2 regions of the Paenibacillus sp. J22P51 genome follow, and region 1 is predicted to be linked to the other one. Evidence: predicted binding sites of a transcription regulator. Region 1 holds the regulator's gene; the other holds the start of a gene.
What was found. Region 1 encodes Rex, which represses fermentation and respiration genes when NADH is low (regulators of the CRP and FNR family bind a similar motif). Its sites were predicted from a motif close to TTGTGAAATATTTCACAA; they were not measured.

Region 1 (8,584 bases):
ACTTGTTTCTTCAGGCAGCGATCCTTCGCAATCGGAAACCTCGCAGTACGTTTTGCGATTGAAGCCTGAAACGTTGCCGTCCAACTGGCGTGAGCTGCTGATCATGGAGGATAACATTTATCTGAACGCGAATGATTTGCTGCGGACATTGGATAAATTGTTAAATGAGTTAAAGGAACAGCAGGATGGTCTTGGGGTTCAAGGGCTCGTGACCGATCTGAACGGAACAGTGAAAGAGCTGTACGCCCATCGTGATGCGCTTCATTTCTTTATGAAAATGGCAGATGAAGGGTACGTTTACTGGATCGAAGCCGGCACGTATGCAAAGGCCAAATCAGTGCAGCTGAATTCAGTTCCGACGGATGTTAGCGGTTTGCTGCAGCAGCACTTCTTTGAAACGAAAGATAGCATCATTCTGACCTCAGCGACACTCTCTGTGAATAAGTCATTCCAATATTCTGCTGAGCAGCTTGGATTAGCCATTCCAGAGGACGAAGAGTCAGGGAAGCTGAAGACGGTTCAATTGCCATCTCCTTTTAACTATCGTGAGCAAGCCTTGGTTGTGATTCCGCGAGATTTTCCAACCATTAAGGGAGCTGGCGACCCTGTTTTCATAGAAGCACTGATCAACTCTCTGAGTGATGTGGCACAGGTGACGAAAGGCCGAATGCTGGTTCTATGCACCTCGAATCGAATGCTGAAGCTCGTCCATGCAGGGATGAAGGAGAAGTTGGCTCCACATGGCATCACTGTGCTTGGACAGGGCGTTGACAGCGGCAATCGTAGCAAGCTGACCCGCATGTTCCAAGATAACAAAATGTGCGTGCTGCTGGGCACCAGTTCGTTCTGGGAGGGTGTGGATATTCCAGGGGATGCACTTAGCTGCCTTGCGATCATTCGTCTACCCTTTCAGCCGCCTAATCATCCGTTAGTGGAAGCCAAATGTGAAAATATTAAGAAACGGAATGAGAATCCGTTCATGAAATTTTCAGTGCCGCAGGCCGTTATACGGTTTAAACAGGGCTTTGGCCGTCTTGTTCGCAGAGCGTCTGACAAAGGGATCGTTATCATTTATGATACACGTGTTATTGAAACGTATTATGGCAAGCATTTCCTCTATTCGTTGCCTGGTCCGAAGATCGAGCATATGACGTGCGAACAAATGCTACCGAGGATAGAGCAGTGGATGGGGGGAGCCTAAAGACGTGAAAACACAGAAAATTTCGGAAGCCGTTGTCCGCAGATTACCGATTTATTTGCGTTATTTGAACGAACTGCAAATGAACAATGTGTCAACCGTGTCTTCTCAGGATTTGGGTCAGAAACTGGATCTGAATCCTGCTCAGATTCGTAAGGATTTGGCTTATTTCGGGGAGTTTGGTAAAAAAGGAATCGGCTATGATATCAATTATCTGATTGAGAAGATTCGGCAAATTCTTAAGTTAGATCGACATATCCAAGTAGCCCTCGTAGGAGCCGGAAATTTAGGTAGAGCCCTTTGCAATTATAATACGTACTTACGAAATGATATGAAAATTGTAGCGCTTTTCGATGCGATGCCATCCAAGACGGGGGAAGTTATTAATAACTTGGTGGTGCTTCCAATGGATAAAATGAAGTTTGTTTTGGCTGAGCTTGGCGTGCGGATCGGTATCATTACAGTGCCTGCCGCGGAAGCACAAAATGTGGCTAATGAATTCGTAGCTTGCGGGATCGAAGCCATCTTAAATTTTGCGCCAGTTATCATTAAAGTACCACCTGATGTGCGAGTCCATTATGCGGATTTTACGACAGAGCTTCAGAGCTTAGCCTACTATCTAGATTAGAATGAAAAAGGCACGACACGCGGAAGTTCAGCGGGTCGTGCCTTTGTGATTATTACATGATTAGGCGGAAAATCGCAAAGTAAAGCGAGTAAGCTAGTACCATTGAGATCGGAATCGTAATGATCCAAGTGATTAACATTCGACCTACAGTACCCCATTGGACTTCATGGAAACGCATCACACTGCCAGTTCCGATAATCGCTGAGGAAATAACATGTGTTGTTGATAATGGTTTACCAATGAAAGTTGAGAATTGAATGACGATCGAAGATGTTAAATCGGCAGCAAAACCGTTAATCGGTTCAATTTTTACAATTTTACCAGACACGGTTTTAATAATGCGCCATCCACCAATGGATGTACCAAGTCCCATAGCAAGAGCGGCAGCGATTTTAACCCACAGCGGTACATTTAAGTCGTCTTGCACGCCGGCAGCAACGAGACCGAATACGATAATCCCCATCGCTTTTTGCGCATCATTACCTCCGTGGGAGTATGATAATAATCCAGCGGATAGGATTTGAAGCGTACGGAATCCACGATTTAGCTTAGATCTGGACGTATTACCGGACCAAATCACGATATATTTGATCAATACCATGATGAGATAACCTAGAACGAAAGCAATAATCGGCGATAGAATCAAAATTATTATGATTTGCGTAAAGCCGCTCCAATTCACGCCATTGAATCCTGCTCCTGCGATAACGGCACCGGCTAGGGAACCAAGTAGAGTATGAGAGGATGATGAGGGAATCGACAAATACCAAGTAAGCAGGTTCCAAATAATTGCCGCAAGTAAAGCAGCAATAACGACTTCAACCCCATTCTCGATCTTCGCAGGATTGGCAATACTTCCGCCTACTGTTTTGGCTACTTCCGATGAAACCATAGCCCCAACAAAATTAAGTGAAGCAGCCATGAAAATAGCGACTCGAGGGCTTAATGCTCGCGTGGAAATTGAAGTCGCAATCGCATTAGCTGTATCGTGGAATCCATTGATGAAGTCGAATAGCAAGGCAAGTGCAACGATTATTATCAAATAAGTTAACATGAATTCCTCCTAGCGTTTTCCAAGTGGAAAACTTTCTTCGTACACAGAGACATTTTGTGTCTTAGGAGTAGCGAAGTACTACACTGTCAAGAATATTGGCAACATCTTCGCAGGCATCAGTCGTTTCTTCCAGACGCTCGTAAATTTCTTTGAGTTTAAAATCTTCGTACGGATCTTTGCGCGTGATAAAAATTTGGCGAATCCCTTCACGCATCAACCGATCTCCATCATTCTCTAATTTATTTATAGCAACGGTGTGCTCCGGAATTTGCATATACTTTTTCTTGGCTAAAAGCTTGAAGGCATCAAGCATATGTTGACATGAGTCTACGATAACTCCTGAGAAATCTTTCATGTAGGCATCCGTATGGGAAACACTCAAATAGTCGAAGCGAGCAATCGTAGCTTCAATACCATCGGTAACATCATCTACCTTCGAAGCCAGAACCATAATATCTTCCCGATCAATCGGAGTGATAAATACTTTGTTCAAACCTCTAAAGATATCATGTGTAATGGAGTCGCCTGCATGCTCAAGATCATGAATCGCTTTGACATACTCAATTGGGGGTTTATCACCCATCATGGCTGTACGAAACAGTTGCGCTGTTTGCAAGGCGTTCTCTGCAGCACGGATAAGAAGTTGCAAGAAATCGACTTCGTTCTTTCTGGTGAATAACGTTGTCATAGAATCCTCCTAATTTTTACTATATGTACAAGTTTTTAAACGAATTTGTGAAACGAATATGACCAAATTGTAGAAAAAACTCACAATGTTTAAAGTATCATACTCATAAGGGCTAAAGCAACGAAAATTCCGTGACAATTTACAAATTATCAACAGATAAGGAATAGCGATCAGCTTCCTTGATTTTACAAGCTTGAAGATGTAAAGTTTATGGAGTATTAGCTGTTTATAGAATGAGCATAGAGAGGGTTTTTTACTATGAAAAAAACATTAATTTCGAATGGTATTTTTATTACTAATAAGGAAGACACAACAACATCCATTAAAGGCTGCATGGTTATCGAAGGCAGTCAGATTACATACATCGGCGAAGAAGTTCCAGAACCTCTTGAACATTATGATGAAGTGATCGACGGTACTAATAAGTTGTACATGCCAGGGCTAGTTAATACGCATGGTCATGCCGCAATGTCGCTTCTGCGCGGGTACGGTGATGATTTGGCTCTGCAAGTGTGGTTAGAAGAGAAAATGTGGCCTATGGAAGGGAAATTTACTTCGCAGGATGTCAAATGGGGAACACGTTTATCGATTCTTGAAATGATCAAAGGGGGTACAACAACATTCGTTGATATGTACGATCATATGAATGAAGTTGCACTTGCCGTTGAAGATTCTGGGATGCGTGGTGTCTTGACCCGCGGTGTGATCGGACTTTGTCCGCCAGACGTACAAACAGCTAAGCTAATTGAAGCAACGGAATTCGCTAAGAATTGGCATGGTAAAGCGGACGGAAGAATTACAACGATGATGTCTCCGCATGCGCCATATACATGTCCACCAGATTATATTGAGCGTATTGTTCAGGCTGCACATGATCTAAATCTTCCTATTCATACACACATGTCAGAAACACGACGCGAAGTTGAAGGCAATGTAGAGCAGTACGGAGCAAGACCTGTTGCTCACTTGGAAAATCTAGGCGTGTTCACACGACCTACGCTGGTCGCGCATGGCGTTCATTTGAACGATGAAGAAATTGCTATTCTTAAGCAATATGATGTACGTGTATCACATAACCCAGGCAGTAACTTGAAGCTTGCCAGCGGTGTTGCGCGTTTACCAGAGTTGTTGCGCGCAGGAGTCAAGGTTTCCTTAGGTACGGATGGCGCGGCATCCAACAATAATTTGGACATGTTTGAAGAAATGCGATTGGCTGCCCTTATTCATAAAGGAGTTTCTGGAGATCCATTAGCTATTCCAGCGAAGGAAGCGTTGTTGCTTGGAACTCGCATGGGAGCAGAATCGATCTGGTTGGATGATGTTGGTCATCTTGCGACAGGCATGAAGGCAGACTTCATTGCATTAGATATTGATCAACCTCATTTCTTGCCGAAGACTGACTTCATCTCACATATCGTGTACTCCGCTTGTGCTAAGGATGTCGTTGATGTGTGTGTAGATGGCAAATGGATCGTGCGTAAAGGTGATTGCATAACACTAGATGAAGAGAAAATTAAACGTGAATTCGAATTATGCTTTGATAGACTAAAAGGCTAATGCTTAGCCTAGTAAGTGGACATGGGGAGGTGCGCCGCGTTCATGAATGCGAAGCGAACGATTACACTTGGCATCTTTATTGTAGCAACGCTGGGTGTTGTGCTGAGCCGATTTTACCTCAATGTGCAGAACGAACACTGGGATGAGAAGCGCGTAGCTGTTGAGAAAGCCTATGAGGGAAGTATGATGACGAAAGCCTCGAAGGTTGATTTTTTCTATGGTGATGAAGCATTTCAGATTGTATATGGGGAAAATAAGCTCGGACAAAGCTTAATTGCTTGGGTGTCAGACCAAGAAGTTCATACAGAGATGACGGAAGAAGCCTTCACGGAGGCGCAAGCTCGGGATGCTGTTATGAAAAAGGCGCCTAGCAGTCAAATCGAGCGGGTTATGCCAGGTAAGCTAGGTAATGACTATGTTTGGGAAGTGTTTTATAAATCGAAGGATGATAGAGGTACTCGGTATTTCTATGACTACTATGCCTTCAAAGACGGTAAATTTCTGGATACGTATCGGCTCAGCCTTCAATAAGAAGGTTGAGCTTTTTTTATGGGGAGGAAGTATGGTTTCGTGTTTCCACTGTTTACATAAGGCATTGAGTGTGTATGCGGTGATATACTAATCGTATAGCTTTTGAGGCAAGAAAATAACTTTTTACAGAAAGGTGGACGCGAATCCATGAAGATGAAGCTGCGCCTTTTACCTGTTGTCTTGAGCGTGATTATTTCGGCCGGAGTACTTTTTGGAGGCTGGTTCGCCTATACAAGTTTTGCGATGGAAAATCCATTATCACATATAATCAGTACTGCACCAGGTGTGACCGACTCAACAATTAAGCTTTCTTCCAATCAAGTGGATATTGAAGTGACATTAAAGCCTGACGCTAATTTACGAAATGTTGTTGAACTAATTAAGCAAGAAGGCGCTTCGATTATCGGGAAGCGTTCTGTGAACATTTCCGTTAAGAATCAATCGTCAGATAAGCTGGATCAGTGGTGGTCTAAAGCGTTATTTGAGGTAGCTCAAGCTATGGAAACGAAGCATTATGCCGATATTCCAACAACCTTACAGAAGTATGCAAATGGTGTTCCAAGTATGAAAGTAGACAGTGAAATGGATGAACACAACGTATATATTCGCTTAACAGATGGTGATGCCACGAAATTTATCATGCTGCCAAGAATCTCCCAGATCGGAGTGTGGCCGAATGAGTAAAATATATAAAGAAATAGGTATAGGTTTTATTCCTGTCCTGCTTGTTTTTTTAGCATTTCAAGGTGTAAATTTAATTCCGATTATTTTCGTAAGTGCCCTAGGCGCTTCATTATTCTATATGATGAAAACTCGCGGCGGCATCGGGGCAGCTGCAGGCGGCGGAGATCGAAAAAGCAAGAATCGGACGCCGTCTTTCTTAACCTTTGATGAGATTGGCGGGCAAGATCGTGCGAAGAAAGAATTAATGGAAGCACTCGATTTCTTGATTAAACATGAAGAAATTAAGAAGCTAGGTATTCGTCCGCTCAAAGGTTTGCTTCTAACAGGTCCTCCGGGTACGGGGAAAACCTTGATGGCTAAAGCAGCTGCGCACTATACGAACTCCGTCTTTATGGCGGCTTCAGGTAGTGAATTTGTTGAGATGTATGTAGGTGTAGGTGCGAGCCGTGTACGTGATTTATTTAAAGAAGCAAGAGCACGTGCAGTCAAAGAGGGCAAGGATAACGCCATTATTTTTATTGATGAGATTGATGTCATCGGTGGTAAGCGAGACGGCGGTCAACAGCGAGAGTATGACCAGACATTGAACCAATTGTTGACGGAGATGGATGGAATTCATACGAATGATGCGCCGCGTATTCTAATTGTTGCTGCGACGAACCGTAAGGAAATGCTAGATAGTGCGTTGCTGCGTCCAGGTCGTTTTGACCGTCATATTGAAGTGGATTTGCCTGATAAGAAGGGTCGTCTTGCAATTCTTCAGATTCATGCCAAGAACAAGCCGCTTGCAGAAGGTGTTACTTTGGATCTCACAGCGGATCAAACCTTTGGCTTCTCAGGTGCACAGCTTGAAGGTGTGTTGAACGAAGCAGCTATTTATGCCATGAGGGAAGATAAGCCAGCTATTGAGCAGCCTCATTTGGCTTCAGCGATCGATAAAGTCATGATGGGTGAACGAACAGATAAAGAAACAGCGAACGATGAGAAAGAGCGTGTGGCGTATCATGAATTAGGCCATGCTATTATTGCAGAGCTAGTTCGTCCAGGATCCGTTTCACAGGTTACCGTTAGTCCGCGAGGGAAAGCATTAGGATATGTACGTCATAACCCGCCTCAGGATCATTATTTGTATACAAAGGATTATATTGAAGATCAGATTATGATTGCCCTTGGTGGAGCAGCGGCGGAGGAAATGATATACGGCGGTCGCAGCACCGGCTCTCGTAACGATTTCGAACAATCGCTCTCGATGGTTCGCAACATGATGGACGCGGGTCTTACGAGCTTAGGGATCATTGATCGTGAGATGGTGACGAAGGAACAGTTGATGAAAGAAAATGCAGCTATTCTTGATGCGTTAATGCTTCGCACGAAAAAGATGTTAGAAGAACAACGTGGTGTGTTTGAACATTCGTTTGCTATTTTGATGAAGGAAGAAGTTCTCTCAGGAGATACATTTCGTACCTTATTTGACGCCTCGGTGTCTCAAAGTGCATAATAATGACCGTTGGCCAATTAGGCCAGCGGTTCTTGTCTTTACCTCAAACATGAATTATACATATACTTATTAAGAAGCTTTCATAAGATCGATGAACATGTGTAATTTCCGTGAGGAAGATGTATGGAAGAAGGAGAAACAGGCTATGATGTTCAGAACAATTGGTGTAATCGGCGGCGGAACAATGGGACAGGGTATTTCTGAAATGCTTGCAGCCCGAGGACTTGATGTGATGCTTGCCGAAAAATCAACAGATAAGCTGGACCGAGCGATCGAGCAGATTACAGTAAGCTTAGATAAGCAAATTGAGCGTTGGGCTTTAACGGAAGCGGAGAAGAAATCCATCCTCTCGAAAATTAGGAGAGCTGACTCGATACAGGACATGGCCTCCTGCGAGCTTGTTATTGAAACGATTTCAGAAGATTTGAATGCGAAAAAGCATGTCTTTTTCCAGCTGAATCAAATTTGCTCGCCTCAAATTATTCTAGCCACGAATACCTCAACGTTAAGTGTAACGGAGATCGCTGCGATTACGTCACACCCAGAGCGTGTAATTGGTCTGCATTTTCTACATCCAGTTGCCAAAGTCAATCTTGTGGAAATCGTTCGCGCCATGAAAACGTCCGATGAAACCTATAACCTAACTCGCCAGTTTGTTGACGATTTGCTCTCGAAAAAGAGTATTAAGGTAAATGAATCGCCAGGGTATATTACGACGAGACTGATGTGTACTTTGATTAATGAGG
Region 2 (8,584 bases), on a different contig from region 1:
GAACCACGACGACTTGTGATCCGGATCTTCTGCTCCATACTTAGGCCAATACGTTTGGCCAAAGAAGGATGAATCTCGGCAACCGGAACGGGTGCCTTTTTATTTAGAGCTTCAGTTCGGCGCGTTTGTGCACCGCTCAAGTAATGGTTGGCCAGACGGCCGGTTGTCAGCACGAAAGGATACTCGGTATCAATGGGCTCCGCAGGCATTTTAGGCTGGATGCCGAATAGTTTGGCTTTCCCATCCGCATGATGGAAATGATCTTGGAATAATTGCGGTGTTCCTGGATGGTCAGCCGCCCCACAAGGCCAGAAGATTCCTTTCTCCTTATGCAATCGCTCATAGGTGATACCGCTATAATCGGCTTTGCCACCTGCGGTTGCTGCAGCTAGTTCGCGAAACACCTCTTCAATACCCGCATATTGAAAGTAAGCGCCCCTTCCTAAAGCTTCAGCTAGTTCACTGATGATTTGATAGTCGAGCTTACACTTCCCCGGAAGCTCCATAGCCTTCCTCCGATGGAACACGCGTCCCTCGAGGTTGGTCATGGTCCCTTCCGCCTCAGCGAAGGAGGATGAAGGAAGAATATAATGCGCATAACGTGCCGTTTCGGTTTCGAACATGTCCACAACCACGAGTAACTCTAGCTTTTGCAAGGCACGCTCGACCATGCGGTTATTCGGACTGGAAACGAGCGGATTGGATCCTAACACGATCAAAGCCTTAATTTCACCTTCATCAATTTTCTGCAGCAGCTCATAGGCGGAGACGCCCTTACCCGGCAGCTCGCTTGGATCGATCCCCCATACCTTCGCCACATACTCACGTGCAGCAGGATCTTCGATCAAACGGTAGCCTGGGAGCTGGTCGGCTTTTTGCCCATGCTCGCGACCTCCTTGACCATTCGCTTGACCGGTCACTGCTCCATAGCCACAGCCAGAACGTCCTATTTTACCCGTGAGCAGCGTCAAATTAATGTAATTGAGTGTGTTCTCAACGCCATTCACTTGCTGCTCCAAACCTCTTGCTGTTAGCACGATACCCGTCTCGGCTTTCGCGAAGCCACGTGCAATTGTACGAATCACGGCTTCAAGTACGCCAGTTAAATACTCAACGCGAGCCGGTGTGAACGATTTGACAGCTTCTTTCACTTGTTCGAAACCAGATGTACGTGTTTGAATGAACTTCTGATCAACGAGGTTCTCTGCAATCATCACATGAAGGAGCCCATTAATGAAGACAGAGTCGAAGCCTGGCTGCAGACGAACATGAATATCCGCCGTTTTAGAGGTCATCGTATTGCGAGGATCGATCGTGACGATCACTGCGCCTTTTTTCTTTGCTTCTAATAGATAGGGCATCATCGTAGGTTGGCACTCCGCAATATTCGTGCCAGCTAGAATGATATATTTTGCATTGGGAATTTCCGATAACGGCATCGTCATCCCACGATCGATACCAAACGCTTGATTACTCGCCGCAGCAGCCGACGACATACAATAACGGCCATTATAATCAATATATTTTGACCTCAGAGCCACTCGCGTAAACTTACCAAGTAAGTAACTTACTTCATTCGTTAAGGAGCCGCCACCATAGACACCGATGGCATCCCGCCCATGTTCAGCCTGCAAAGCTTGAATCCTCTTCGCAATATCCGAATACGCATGCGTCCAAGACACTGGCTGCCACTGACCTACTCTAGCTATCTCCCTATGAAGCGGCTCCAGAATGCGTTCCGAATGAACGACATGCTCCAATGCGTTTAAACCCTTCTGACATAGTCGGCCTGTCGCAACAGGGAAATTCGCGCTCGGTTTAATCGTGAGCCCTTCTGTCTTCTCACTTGGTAAGATCTCCAATCCACACTGCATACTGCAAAAGCAACAATGGGAGGAGGGCTGTTCATCCGATAATGTGACTAGTACCTCTTTCACGCACCCCACCCCCCGCTGATCAATCTCTTTATATAGAAGGAAAAAGAATTAACTCGCCATTTCCTTAGCCTTCGGAAACCCAATGTAGACCGTTCCATCATCCACTTTGGTGAGGTACGTTTTCACACAGCCAGTATCAGGAGCTTGCACGAGTCCGGAAGGCAAATGGATCTTGCGATCATGCATGGGGCAGAACACATGGTCATCACAGACAATGCCTTCTGCAAGAACGCCTTCTTTATGCGGACAACGATTCTGAATCGCTTGAAGCTTTCCGCTTTTCAATTTGAACAGGGCAACCTCTTCTCCTTGATATCGAATCGTCTTCCCCGTATTAATTGCTAATTCGTCGTAGGAAACGGCTTGCACCCAAATCATTTGCTCATTTTGTGTTATCATCTTCTCTGCTCCTCCCGTTTTATCTCTCTACTTCTACTTCAGCTCAACAACCTCATAGAGATCACGTTGGATTTTCTTGCTATCAATGGCTTGTTTCCATGGATCTTTGGTAACTGAAAGCGCCAGGTCCATACGTTCACACAATTGTTTACGCTCAGCTTCATTCTCAACAACATCACGGATATGTTCGATGCCTAGACGGTGCACCCACTCACTCGTGCGCTCACCATATTTCCCGGTCTCACGGTAATATTGCAAATACGCTTCGGTATATTCGATAATCTCTTGTTCCGTTTTGACTGTGCTTAGCAGATCGCCAACACGAACCTTGACGCCACCGTTACCTCCAGCATACAGCTCCCAGCCACCATCGACAGAGACGACACCTAAATCTTTAATCCCTGATTCAGCACAATTGCGCGGACAACCAGATACAGCAAGCTTCACTTTGGCTGGCGTATTCAGCCGCTCAAACCGTTTCTCCAGTTCGATACCGACACCCATCGCATCCCCAGTACCGAAGCGGCAGAAGGTTTCGCCGACACATGTTTTGACCGTCCGCAAGGCTTTCCCGTAGGCGTACCCCGATGGCATATCAAGAGCTTCCCACATCGCGGTCAAGTCTTCTTTTTTCACACCTAGCAAGTCGAGACGTTGTCCTCCGGTGAATTTCACCGTTGGTACGTTGAATTGTTCAGCAACCTCTGCAATGCGCTTGAGCTCCGTTGGATTCGTAACACCGCCATATATCCGTGGAACAACGGAATACGTACCATCCTTTTGAATATTGGCATGCATACGCTCGTTGACGAATCGAGATGTGCTGTCATCTTTATAGGTTGCAGGGCTGATCATGCCCAAATAATAATTCAATGCTGGACGACATTTGGAGCAGCCTTCTTCATTTTTCCATTCAAGAACATTCATTACTTCACGAACGTGGGACAATCCTTTTTCACGAATAGCGGTAACCACTTCGTCACGCGTATGTGTCGTACAACCACAGATCGTTTCTTTCGCAGCATTTTTATCATAAGAAGCTCCTAAGGTAAAGGCTAGTAGATCACTAACTAACGGTTTACAGCCACCGCAAGAGCGAGAAGCAGTCGTACAGTTTTTCACTTCATCTACCGTTGTTAAGCCTTGATCCTTAATGGCCGAACAAATCGTCCCTTTCGTTACACCGTTACATCCGCAAATAATCGCGTCATCCTTCATATCAGCAACACCGGAAGCAGCTCCCCCGCCGCCACTTGAACCATCCGTGAGAATAGCTGTTTTCGCCATGCCACTAATATCTGTTTCTTCCCGAATCATTTGCATGAGTCTCGTACCGTCAGCTGTATCGCCAAAGAGCACGGCTCCGATAATTTTATTGTCTTGAATCACGACTTTCTTATAAACACCCGTGAACTCATCATGAATGCGAATCGCTTTGGTTCCTTCGGCATCCACGAATTTGCCGCCAGAGAATACGTCAACACCAGATACTTTGAGCTTCGTGTACAAAATAGAGCCTTCATACGGCCCCGTTTCCACGCCGGCCAAATGCTTCGCCAGCACGGCACCTTGCTCATAGAGCGGTGCTACCAGACCATAGGCGATACCTCTGTGCATCGCACATTCGCCAACGGCGTACACATTCGGAACGTTCGTTTGCAAGTAATCATTGACGATGATTCCTGGATTGCATTCGATGCCGGCTTCTTTCGCAAGGGCTACGTTCGGCCTGATGCCTACTGCCATAACAATCAGATCCGCTTCAGCAACGGAGCCGTCCTTGAACTTCAAGCCCGTCACACGCTTGTCGCCTATAATTTCTGCCGATTGCTTCTCGAGCAGGAAGTTGATGCCTTGCTCCTCAAGAGCGGCTTGCAGCATTTTGGAAGCTGTACGATCGAGTTGGCGTTCCATGATCGTATCGACGATGTGAACGACATCGACTTTCATGCCGAGATTGAGGAAACCACGCGCTGCTTCTAAACCTAGCAAGCCACCGCCGATGACAATCGCTTTTTTGTACTTTTTAGCCGACTCAATCATGATTTCACAATCACGGATCGTTCTGTAAGCCATGACGCCTTCTTTGTCCGCACCAGGCATAGGAATCATGAATGGATTAGAGCCGGTTGCTAGAATTAATTTATCGTAGGAAACCGTCAGGCCTTTATCGCTCGTAACGGTTTGTGTGAGCGTGTCGATGCTCGTGACCGTTTGATTCGTATATAAGGTAATGTTATTGTTCGTATACCACTCGTAGGGATGAATAACGATGTCCTCGACTTTAGAATCGCCGGAGAGCACATAGGACAACAAGATTCTATTGTAGTTGGGATGCGGTTCACTGCCGAAAATCGTAACCTCATATTTATCAGGTGTGAGCTTTAGTAAATGTTCAACGGCGTTTACGCCCGCCATTCCGTTTCCGACCAGGACTAACTTCTCTTTTTTGATTGTCATTGTGATCATCCTTCCATCCATTTACTAGGGCATTCATTCGAATTTGAGTGGTTGTGAAAAAAGGGGTCATTCAGGAGCCAAGCTCCCAAATGACAAATTGGGATATGGAGCTTGAGCAGTTCGATTGAACCAAGGATAAACGACTCCGTCGTCCTTCAAGGACGAACTCGTTTACCAAGGTAGATGCGAAGTAAAAGTATAAAACTTATACTTTCGTATCTACTGCAAAGACGCTAGTCGTAACGTCTTTGCCCATACAGCCTGATGAGCAAGCTGCATGAGCAAAAACTTTACTGGATGTGCCGCTGACGAAGAGAATCAGCGGCGTCCCATGCCTGCTTATGCTTGAACTGCATCCATGCTTGTAGATGCTGCTTTTACTTTACCGCCTTCACCAATCCATGTACGTTTCCATTGTCCTTGAACAACCGCGATGATCACGATACAGGAGAGCGCAATTCCACTTAGAATCAGAAAGCCTGGTGTGAATGAGCCTGTGGATAACTTTAGGTTTCCAAGGATTTTAGGTAAGAAGTAACCACCAAGTCCACCTGCTGCTCCAACGATCCCAGTCATAACGCCAATTTCCGTTCGGAAACGTTGCGGCACGAGCTGGAATACGGATCCATTCCCCATACCGAAGGCCATCATGGCAACGAAGAGCATTACCGTTGTTAGTGAAAGTGCTGGCAGCGTTGAAATACCCGCCATCATTAATCCAACAACACCGTATAGCACCATTAACATCCGAATCCCACCGATCTTATCAGCGAGCCAACCACCAACGGGACGGAAGAAGCTGCCCCCTATCACACATAAGGTTGTAAAATCTGCTGCACGTACGGGTGAAAGTCCATACTGTGAATTGAAGAAGATGGTTAGATAAGAGGCCATCCCTACGAAGCCACCAAAAGTTACACTATAGAAAATACAGAACAACCAAGAATCTCTTTGCTTCAGTACTTTGCCGTATTCTTTCAACGTCTTAGGCGCTGGCTTATTCGGGCTATCCTTCGCCAATATACTAAATACAATTAAAGTAATCAGAATCGGAATCAAGGCGATTCCAAACACCACATGCCAATCACCGTAATGCTGAGCAAGACGATTCGCGAATAAGGTAGCGAAGATCGTTCCACTGTTCCCTGCGCCAGCAATCCCCATGGCTAAACCTTGGTATTGTGGCGGATACCAGCTGCTTGCCAGCGGCAGCGCTGCTGCAAAGCTTGCTCCAGCGATACCAAGCATAAGCGCTACGAAGTACATTTCCCCCATCGTATTAGCGAATAACCATCCCCAGAGCAATGGGATTAAGGTTAACGCAAGCCCAATCTGTCCAGTTCGTTTAGGACCAATCTTGTCTGTCAGCACGCCAAGCACAAGTCGTAATACTGCGCCACCCAATGTAGGCAAGGCAACAAGGTTTGCTTTCTCAGCCGCATTCAGGTGGAAATCATTGGAGAGAATGACGGCTAGCGGACCGAGTAGAACCCATACCATGAAGCTCATGTCAAAATATAAGAATGAACTGAACAATGACCCTTTGTGCCCCACTTGCATAAAACTTTTCCGATCAACCATGGATTCCCTCTCCTTTTGTGAGGCTTTTCGCCTTCTTTTTTTTCCTATCCTACCTTGTGTGACTGTACATTAACAGAAAAGGCCGATAAACATACCCCATCAATCGTGGGATGTTCATCGGCCTCATTGCCACTGCCGCCACTTCTTCGTGATCGGCATGATCGATTATTTTTTTCCTTGCATAAAAGTGAACATAAAAAGCCTATCCATTTACGTACTTGTAAGGGGATAGGCGCCATTGCCTTCGTTAGGTGGCACATCATTGTGCCGATTTCTAACTTGATTATACGATGAGCACTGACTTATGTCAATAAACATGACATAAAAATATTAATCATTAGTTTCGATGTAGCATATCGACAAATTTTAGGTGCATATGCTATAGTATTGCCGTATAATAATACCAATTAGCCCCAAAACCTAACATGTAGTTGTCATGAGATAAACGCTATTCAAGATGGAGGTATTCCCATGTTACAATCATTCATACTGATCGACGAGTTTAAGCCAACTCGCTCAGCTGCCTCCTCTGAGTCGTCACATGCTATACGAACGGAAGATACACATGGAATGGAATCTTTGCCAGATGAAATCCTGAAGAATTTGGGATTCCGCATTTATTCTTCATCTAATATGAAAGAAATTTCCTTTATCATCCCTAAGGTCGATGCCGTCTTATTATCGGTAAGTCCTGATCAAGTAGCAGACTGGCGTTCACGCTTGCTTGCCGTGCGGAGTCTCCCCCTATTCTGGTGGTGTGATGCACACACATTTCCTTCTAATGAATGTAAAATGGATGCTGGTATCGATGGCTTAATCGGTTCCAGGATGAGTCCACTGGAAATCCACGCCGCATTAATTCTTGGCGTCAATCATTATTTCCAACGTACCGAATGGCAGCAAGAACGTGAACAGCTGCTTTCCAAACTCGAGGAACGCAAGTGGGTCGATCAGGCGAAGCGAATTTTATGCGAAATCAAAGGCATCTCAGAAGCTGAAGCTTATGATTTTCTCCGTAAACAAGCTATGAATGAACGTAAGCGTATGGTAGACGTCGCAACCTCCATCGTCAAGGTGTATCAGATATTACAGGATCAGAACAAAGGAGGCCGCAAACGATGATATCTCTATTAAAAGAAGTAGGCCGCGGCAAACGCGGAGCCAGAGACCTTACGTATGAGGAAGCTGCCCAAGCAGCTGAACTCATATTAACCGGGACGGCCACACAAGCCCAAATTGGAGCTTTTCTCGTAGCAGAACGAATTAAAATGGAATCCCCTGATGAAATCAAAGCCTTCATTAACGCGTTGCGCCAACGTGTGACCACATATCCTATAGCTGGCAGCATGGACTGTGCCGGCCCTTATGATGGTCGTACGCGCACGTTTATCGCGACGCTGCCAACCGCATTCGTACTCGCAGCCTGCGGTTTGCCAACAACGCTGCATGGCAGCCCGAGCATGCCGCCCAAATGGGGCATCACCTTGTCCGATGTGCTTGCAGCAATGGGCGTAAATGCGCTTGGCGCTTCACGCGAAGCACTGATCTCCGCTGCGGCGCGAACAGGCTTCCTGTTCACACCAACAGAAAGCTGGTGTGGGCCGCTTGGTGAACTACGCGAGCTTCGTAAAGAGCTTGGTTTGCGAACTGTGTTCAATACCGCAGAAAAACTGCTGCGCTTCACAGAAGCTCCATTCATGGCTGTCGGTGTATTCCACGGTACTGTTTTTGAGAAAATCACGAATTTGCTAATTGAATTAGGTGTTTCTCGAGGAATCGTGGTGCAGGGTATGGAGGGCTCCGAAGACTTAGGCGTCGATAAGCGGACAAGAACTTATCTCATCCAAGATCAGACAAGTGAGTTATTCATTGTGGATCCTGAAATTTATGAGCTGATGGTTGAAGTGCCAGAAGTGGAATGGACGGCTGAACTTCAAGCCGAAACCACATTGTCCGTTTTGCGTGGAGATGCAGCACTTCCTTACTTAAATATGGTTTTACTTAACAGTGCTGTACGTTTGTGGGTTTCCCAAAAAGCAGGCTCCATTGAAGAAGGCATTTACATGGCCCGTCATGCGATTGAGCAAGGCGCTGCACTTCAGAAGTATACGGAATGGACCGAAGCGATTAAACCTGTATCGGCTACTTAAACATAGACGTAAGCGAAAGAGAGTGTCCCATAAGCCATGTTTGTGGCAGGGGACACT

Region 2: AC58QC_RS05010 (nitrate/nitrite transporter) is a predicted target of Rex. The motif match lies at 6,393-6,410, and genes of this name have one in related genera.

Annotation. Positions count from the first base shown of each region.
Region 1 is NZ_JCAUAZ010000005.1:94,205-102,788, reverse strand. Features, by position in the region: gene dinG (ATP-dependent DNA helicase DinG) at 1-1,201, shown strand, start outside; gene AC58QC_RS13320 (redox-sensing transcriptional repressor Rex) at 1,206-1,826, shown strand; gene AC58QC_RS13315 (inorganic phosphate transporter) at 1,879-2,880, opposite strand; gene AC58QC_RS13310 (DUF47 domain-containing protein) at 2,942-3,568, opposite strand; gene AC58QC_RS13305 (amidohydrolase) at 3,827-5,125, shown strand; gene AC58QC_RS13300 (cell wall elongation regulator TseB-like domain-containing protein) at 5,168-5,656, shown strand; gene AC58QC_RS13295 (hypothetical protein) at 5,804-6,340, shown strand; gene AC58QC_RS13290 (AAA family ATPase) at 6,333-7,838, shown strand; gene AC58QC_RS13285 (3-hydroxyacyl-CoA dehydrogenase family protein) at 7,984-8,584, shown strand, end outside.
Region 2 is NZ_JCAUAZ010000002.1:44,201-52,784, reverse strand. Features, by position in the region: gene AC58QC_RS05025 (molybdopterin oxidoreductase family protein) at 1-1,937, opposite strand, end outside; gene nirD (nitrite reductase small subunit NirD) at 1,986-2,336, opposite strand; gene nirB (nitrite reductase large subunit NirB) at 2,370-4,790, opposite strand; gene AC58QC_RS05010 (nitrate/nitrite transporter) at 5,136-6,377, opposite strand; gene AC58QC_RS05005 (ANTAR domain-containing response regulator) at 6,849-7,499, shown strand; gene AC58QC_RS05000 (anthranilate phosphoribosyltransferase) at 7,496-8,527, shown strand.